One region of the Streptosporangium sp. NBC_01755 genome, then DNA from elsewhere that is predicted to be linked to it. Evidence: predicted binding sites of a transcription regulator. Region 1 holds the regulator's gene; the other holds the start of a gene.
The links. The regulator HrcA, encoded in region 1, represses chaperone genes, less so after heat shock. The targets are predictions, from matches to a motif close to TTGGCACTCTCNNNNNGAGAGTGCCAA.
Positions count from the first base shown of each region.

Region 2: groES (co-chaperone GroES) is a predicted target of HrcA. The motif match lies at 1,780-1,806, and genes of this name have one in related genera.

Region 1 is NZ_CP109131.1:5,630,335-5,633,746, forward strand. Features, by position in the region: gene OG884_RS26880 (DUF3097 domain-containing protein) at 1-134, opposite strand, end outside; gene OG884_RS26885 (hypothetical protein) at 193-933, opposite strand; gene hrcA (heat-inducible transcriptional repressor HrcA) at 1,117-2,130, shown strand; gene dnaJ (molecular chaperone DnaJ) at 2,145-3,281, shown strand; gene OG884_RS26900 (16S rRNA (uracil(1498)-N(3))-methyltransferase) at 3,393-3,412, shown strand, end outside.
Region 2 is NZ_CP109131.1:4,515,945-4,519,356, reverse strand. Features, by position in the region: gene groL (chaperonin GroEL) at 1-1,288, opposite strand, end outside; gene groES (co-chaperone GroES) at 1,379-1,690, opposite strand; gene OG884_RS21840 (class I SAM-dependent methyltransferase) at 1,933-3,099, shown strand; gene OG884_RS21835 (hypothetical protein) at 3,292-3,412, shown strand, end outside.

The DNA.
Region 1 (3,412 bases):
TCGCAGGCCACCACGGCACCGCAGAAGCCGCCGTCGGCGTCCTCGACGACCAGGTCGAGCTCGGCGGGCACCTGGGTAATCCTCCCCCTGCGGGGGCGCCGCCAGTCTCCCGCCAGAACATCACGCTCGTACATCACCGACCGCCCACCATCTCTCGCCAGGGATCACCTGGGACGCTAGCAAACGCGGGCGTCACCTGCCGTAGGGTCCCGGCTGCCCCCACTGCCCCGCCGACGCGGCGGCCCGGCGCTTGCGGGCGTTGCTCCGCTTCACCAGTACGACGATCGTCACGATGATGGCCAGCAGGATCCCGGCGGAGGGCACTGCGAACAGGGCGACCGTCCCGCCGACCAGTGATTCGGCGGCGAGTTCGCGGCCCACGCCGAACGTGGTGCCCTCCGCGGGGTCGGCGGTACAGGTGACCTGGTAGTCGCCTGCCTGGTCCACGCCGATCTGCAGGCCCATCTCCCAGACGACGCCGTTGGAGCCCGATACGGTCTGCTGGATGGTCGGCTTCTGCAGGCGGGGCGTGCCGGTGCCACCCGTCAGCGTGCACTCGAAGTTGGTGGGTCCGCTGGTGGAGACGTAGATGGCCGGCTTGTCCGCCGGGTTGAGCGTGACCGTCGCGTTTTCGCCGGGGGCGAACGTCTTCGTCGGTGCCGCGCTGTTGACCGCACCCAGCACGCCACCGGCGAAGCCGCCGATGCCGACGATGATGCTGAGCAGGGCGAGCAGCCACACGCCGACGATCCACCCGATACCGGGTTTGATCTTCCCGGTGGGCGGCGGTCCCTGCGGGGCGCCGTAGCCGGGAGGTGCGTAACCGTAGGAGGGGCCGCCCTGGTGGGACTGCTGGCCATACGGCTGCTGGGGGGAGCCGTAACCGGGGCCGCGGGGGGCGTCGCCCGGAAAAGAACCAAAATCGTTGGACATGTACGAATTGTGCAGGGGGCCGCTTGAAGCGCGATAGCAGTTGACTTGCCAAAGGCTTGGCATCATCATCCGCAGCTCTTGCTTATCGCGCCTTCCGCACGGGGGCCGTACACTTGGCACTCGGGAACACAGAGTGCCAGGCCTCGTGTTTCCCATTTGAACGCAGGCAGGGAGGTGACCACGTTGGTCGACGACCGGAAGCTCGCCGTGCTTCGCGCCATCGTCGAGGACTACGTGTCCACCAACGAGCCGGTGGGCTCCAAGGCCCTCGCGGATCGGCACAGTCTGGGGGTGTCCCCGGCGACGATCCGCAACGACATGGCGGTGCTGGAGGAGCAGGGCTACATCGCCCAGCCTCACACCAGCGCCGGCCGGGTGCCCACGGACAAGGGCTACCGGCTCTTCGTCGACCGGCTCTCGCAGGTGAAACCCCTCTCGAGCGCGGAACGTAAGGCCATCGAGAGCTTTCTCGCGGGTGCGGTGGACATCGACGACGTCGTCATGCGGACGGTGCGGCTGCTTGCCCAGCTCACCCGTCAGGTCGCCGTGGTGCAGTACCCGACGCTGACCAATTCGACGGTCCGGCACGTCGAGCTGGTGCCGCTGAACGAGCGCCGGCTGATGTTCGTGCTCATCACCAACACCGGCCGGGTCGAGCAGCGCGTCGTCGAGCTGCCCGACGTCGCGGACGAGCAGCGTGTGGCCCATCTGCGAGCGGTGCTCAACACCTCCCTCGACGGGTGCGGGCTCACCAGCGTCCCCGACAAGGTCGCCGACCTGCCTGAGCGGCTGCCCGCAGAGGACCGGCCGCTCGCGGCCACGATCCTGTCGGTGCTGCTGGAGTCCCTGGTGGACAGGCACGATGAAAAGATTGTTTTTGCCGGGGCCGCCAACCTTGCGGGAGCCGACTTCACCGTCGGGCTCCGCGATGTGCTGGAGGCTCTGGAAGAGCAGGTCGTGCTCATGCGACTGCTCGGTGAGACCTCCGACCTGTCGGCGCTGACCGTGCGGATCGGCTCGGAGAACCCCTACACCGGACTCCAGGGCACGTCTATCGTCGCCGCCGGATACGGTTCTGGGGACAAGCAACTGGCCCGGCTCGGTGTGCTGGGCCCGACGCGTATGGACTACCCGGTCACGATGGGCGCGGTGCGCGCGGTGGCACGCTACGTCAGCCAGATCCTGGCTGCATCATAAGAGGTCAACGAAAAGTGGCTAAGAGCGACTACTACGGCACCCTCGGGGTGCGCCGTGACGCCAGTGCGGAAGAGATCAAGAAGGCGTACCGACGCCTGGCGCGCGAACTGCATCCCGACGTCAACCCCGACCCTGAGACTCAGGAGCGCTTCAAGGAGATCACTCAGGCCTACGAGGTCCTGTCCGACTCCAGCAAGCGGCAGATGTACGACATGGGTGCCGACCCGTTCGCCTCGGGTGGTGCGGGGGCCGGTGGCTTCGGCGCGGGCTTCCCGTTCAGCGACATCATGGACGCCTTCTTCGGCGCGGCCGGCGGCGGTGGCCGCGGCCCCCGCTCGCGCGCCCGTCGCGGGCGCAACGCCACAATCCGGGTCGAGCTCGACCTGCGGGAGTCGGGCTTCGGCACGACCCGCGAGCTGGTCGTCGACACCGCGGTGGTCTGCGAGGTCTGCACGGGCTCCGGCGCCGCCGCCGGCACCCACCCCGACACCTGTGACATGTGTCATGGCCGGGGCGAGGTCTCCCAGGTCACCCGCTCCTTCCTCGGTCAGGTGATGACCTCCCGGCCCTGTCCCCAGTGCGGTGGCTTCGGGTCGATCATCCGCCACCCCTGCCAGGAGTGCTCCGGCGACGGCCGGGTCCGCACCCGGCGGACCATCAAGGTCCGCATCCCGGCCGGGGTGGAGGACGGCACCCACATCCAGCTCGCCGGCGAGGGCGAGATCGGCCCGGGTGGCGGCCCGCCCGGCGACCTGTTCCTGGAGATCGTCGAGCGCCCTCACGAGATCTTCGAGCGGCGCGGCGACGACCTGCACTGCACGGTGCAGATCCCGATGACCGCGGCGGCGCTCGGCACCATCCTGACCATGGAGACGCTCGATGGCGCCGAGGATCTGGACATCCGTCCCGGCACGCAGTCGGGGCAGACGATCCCGCTCTACGGCCGCGGCGTGCAGCGCCTGAACGAGACCGGCCGCGGCGACCTGCTGATCCATGTGAACGTGGAGACCCCCTCCCGTCTCGACACGGTCCAGGAGGACCTCCTGAAGGAGCTCGCCAGGCTTCGCGGCGAGGAGCGCCCGCCCGGCAAGTTCGCCCCCGGGCAGCAGAGTTTCTTCTCCCGGCTGCGGGATGCCTTCAATGGCCGCTGACCCGGAGCGCCCCGGGTCGCGTGGGCGTGGCGCGGTCCGTTCCTGGCCGCGCCGCGGCAACGCGGCCCGTTCCCGGTCGTGTCGCCACGATACGGCCCGCCCCGACGGCCCATGACCGTTCCGGTCTTCCT
Region 2 (3,412 bases), 1.1 Mb from region 1:
TCAGGCCCAGGTCGTCGAGGACCTTGGAGACGTGGACGAGCGCGGAGCCACCGCCGGAGACGATGCCCTCCTCGATCGCCGCGCGGGTCGCCGAGATGGCGTCCTCCAGGCGGTGCTTCTTCTCCTTCAGCTCCACCTCGGTGGCCGCGCCGACCTTCAGCACGCAGACGCCGCCGGAGAGCTTGGCGAGACGCTCCTGGAGCTTCTCGCGGTCCCAGTCGGAGTCGGACTGCTCGATGGCGAGCTTGATCTCCTTGACGCGGTCGGCGATCGCCGAGGCCTCACCGGCACCGTCGACGACGGTGGTGGAGTCCTTGGTGATGACGACGCGCCGGGCGGTGCCCAGCACCTCCAGGCCGACGTGCTCCAGCTTGAGGCCGATCTCCTCGCTGACGACCTGGCCACCGGTGAGGATGGCGATGTCCTGCAGCATGGCCTTGCGGCGGTCACCGAAGCCCGGCGCCTTGACGGCGACGGAGGTGAAGGTGCCACGGATCTTGTTCGTGACGAGCACCGCGAGGGCCTCGCCCTCGACGTCCTCGGCGATGACCAGCAGGGCCTTCTTCGTCTGCGCGATCTTCTCTAGCAGCGGCAGGAAGTCGGCGACCGAGGCGATCTTGCCCTGGGTGATCAGGATGTAGGGGTCCTCAAGAACCGCCTCCATGCGCTCCTGGTCGGTCACCATGTAGGGCGACAGGTAGCCCTTGTCGAACTGGAGACCCTCGGTGAACTCGAGCTCCAGGCCCATGCTGTTGGACTCTTCGACGGTGATGACACCGTCCTTGCCCACCTTGTCGAACGCCTCGGCGATCAGCTCACCGATCTTGGCGTCCTGCGCGGAGATCGTCGCCACATTCGCGATCTCCTTCTTGTCCTCGACCGGGCGGGCCGACTCGATCAGCCGGTCGCTGACGGTCCTGGCCGCGATGTCGATGCCGCGCTTGAGGGAGAGCGGCTGGGCTCCGGCGGCCACGTTGCGCAGGCCCTCGCGGACCATGGCCTGGGCCAGGACGGTCGCGGTGGTGGTGCCGTCACCGGCGACGTCGTTGGTCTTGGTCGCCACTTCCTTGGCCAGCTGTGCGCCCATGTTCTCGTACGGCGCCTCCAGCTCGACCTCTCGGGCGATGGTGACACCGTCGTTGGTGATGGTCGGCGCACCGAACTTCTTGTCGATGACGACATTGCGGCCACGCGGGCCCAGCGTCACCTTGACCGCGTCCGCGAGAGCGTTCACGCCGCGCTCGAGAGCTCGGCGCGCGTCCTCCTCGAACGACAGGATCTTCGGCATGACAATCCTCTCTATAAGTACGTCGGCGCATCAAAGCCCCGGGCGCTCTCGCGACCCGGGGCTCGATACGTCATCTTTGTGAAGCGAGAACTACTTCTCGATGATGGCGAGCACGTCACGGGCGGAGAGCACGAGGTACTCCTCGCCGTTGTACTTCACCTCGGTGCCGCCGTACTTGCTGTAGAGGACCACGTCGCCCTCCTTGACGTCGAGCGGAATCCGCTTCTCGCCCTCGTCGTCCCAGTTGCCCGGACCCACCGCGAGGACCTTGCCCTCCTGCGGCTTCTCCTTGGCGGTGTCCGGGATGACCAGACCGGAAGCGGTGGTCTGCTCGGCTTCAAGCGGCTGGACCACAATGCGGTCGCCAAGCGGCTTAACGGGAACCTTGGTGGCGGTCGTCACGTCGGACCTCCCCTTCAGATTTGAATGATCTAGAAGAGGCGACCAGCGGTCTGCCGTCGCGGGTGTCAGACCTGCCTCGTCGCATGTATTTGGCACTCTCACCGGGAGAGTGCCAATACGGAACAGTATGCAAGGAGGGCTTGACAGTCAACACGAAGCGCCCTTCTGCGCTTCAGGCGAACGTCGAACCAGGTGGAAGCCCTTCGCAAAGCCCCACGGCGAAGGCGGTAGCGTCGGGTGGTGTGAATCTCGACGCATTCCGCGAACTTCTGACCCCGCGCGGCCAGGAGGCGCTGGGCGCGGCGGCCGAGGCCATCGGCGACGACCCGGTGGCGGCGGTGACAAGGTTAAGAAAGATCTACCATGCGGACCTGACCTCGGCTGCGCTCACCCAGGCCGAACTCAGGCTGCGCGCGAGGGAGAAGTTCGGCGCCGACGCCGGCCTCATGTACTTCACCCGGCCCGGTCTGGAGCAGGCCACCCGCCGCGAGGTCGCCGACCACCGGGCGCGGCGCGTCCCGGCGGGTTCACGGGTCGCCGACGTCTGCTGCGGTATCGGCGGAGACCTCCTCGCCCTGGCCAGGGCCGGCTGTGTCGTCGAGGCGGTCGACGCCGATCCGCTCACCGCCGCGATCGCGGCGGCCAACGCGGACGCCATGGGCTTCGGCGACCGGGTCTCGGTCCGCGCCGCCGACGCCTCCCTGCTGGACCCGGCCGCCTTCGACGTCCTGTTCGCCGACCCCGCACGCCGCACGGCGCGGGGCAGGACCTTCGACCCGATGGGGTACTCGCCCGCCTGGCCCGCCGTACTGGAGATGGTGGCCAGGGCCGGGGCCGCCTGCCTGAAGGTCGCCCCCGGGATCCCGTACGAGTTCGTCCCCGCCGGCGCGGAGGCCGAGTGGGTCTCCTACCGGGGCGACGTCAAGGAGGCCGTGATCTGGTGCGGCACACTGGCGGGCGAGACGGCGCGCAGGGCCACGATGCTGCCGTCGGGCGCCACGATGACGCCCGACCCCGCCCTCGGCGACCCCGGCACCGGCCCCGCGGGCCGCTACATCTACGAACCTGACGGCGCGGCGATCCGCGCCCACCTGGTCGCGGAGATCGCCGCGTCGGTCGGCGGGCACCTGCTCGACCCGCAGATCGCCTACATCACCGGCGATGTCGCGGCGCCGACGCCGTGGGCGTCGCGGTACGAGGTCCACGAGACGCTGCCGTTCTCGCTCAAGCGGCTGCGGGCGGCGCTCCGCGAGCGCGGGGCCGGCAATGTGACGATCAAGAAACGTGGCTCCGCGGTGGATGTCGACCGCCTCAGGAAAGATCTCCGGCTGCCCGGGGGTGAATCCGCGACGGTCATTCTCACCCGAATAGGCGACAGGCCATTTGCTTTCATATGCAGCCCCAGCTGACCAGCCAAAATGATTGATCATTCCAGCAAGCTGACAATTCCTATCTTTTAACCTCGCCGCCGGAAAACCTTGATCCAGAGGCTAAGGTTGCCGGTCAGGAGTTCTCTCTCGTCTCCGGTTCCATCTCGTTCATCGGCAGGACCGACCCAATCCAACCGCGCGGCTGAGCGTCGGCGAGTGAAGGAGCTCTCGGTGGATCACTCTGACCACACCCTGCTCCAGGCGGGCAGCCAGACCGCCATCTCCGACCGGATGCGCGAGCTCCTTGCCCGGGCGGCCCAGGACCATGTCTACGAGCAGCGGACCCAGGGCG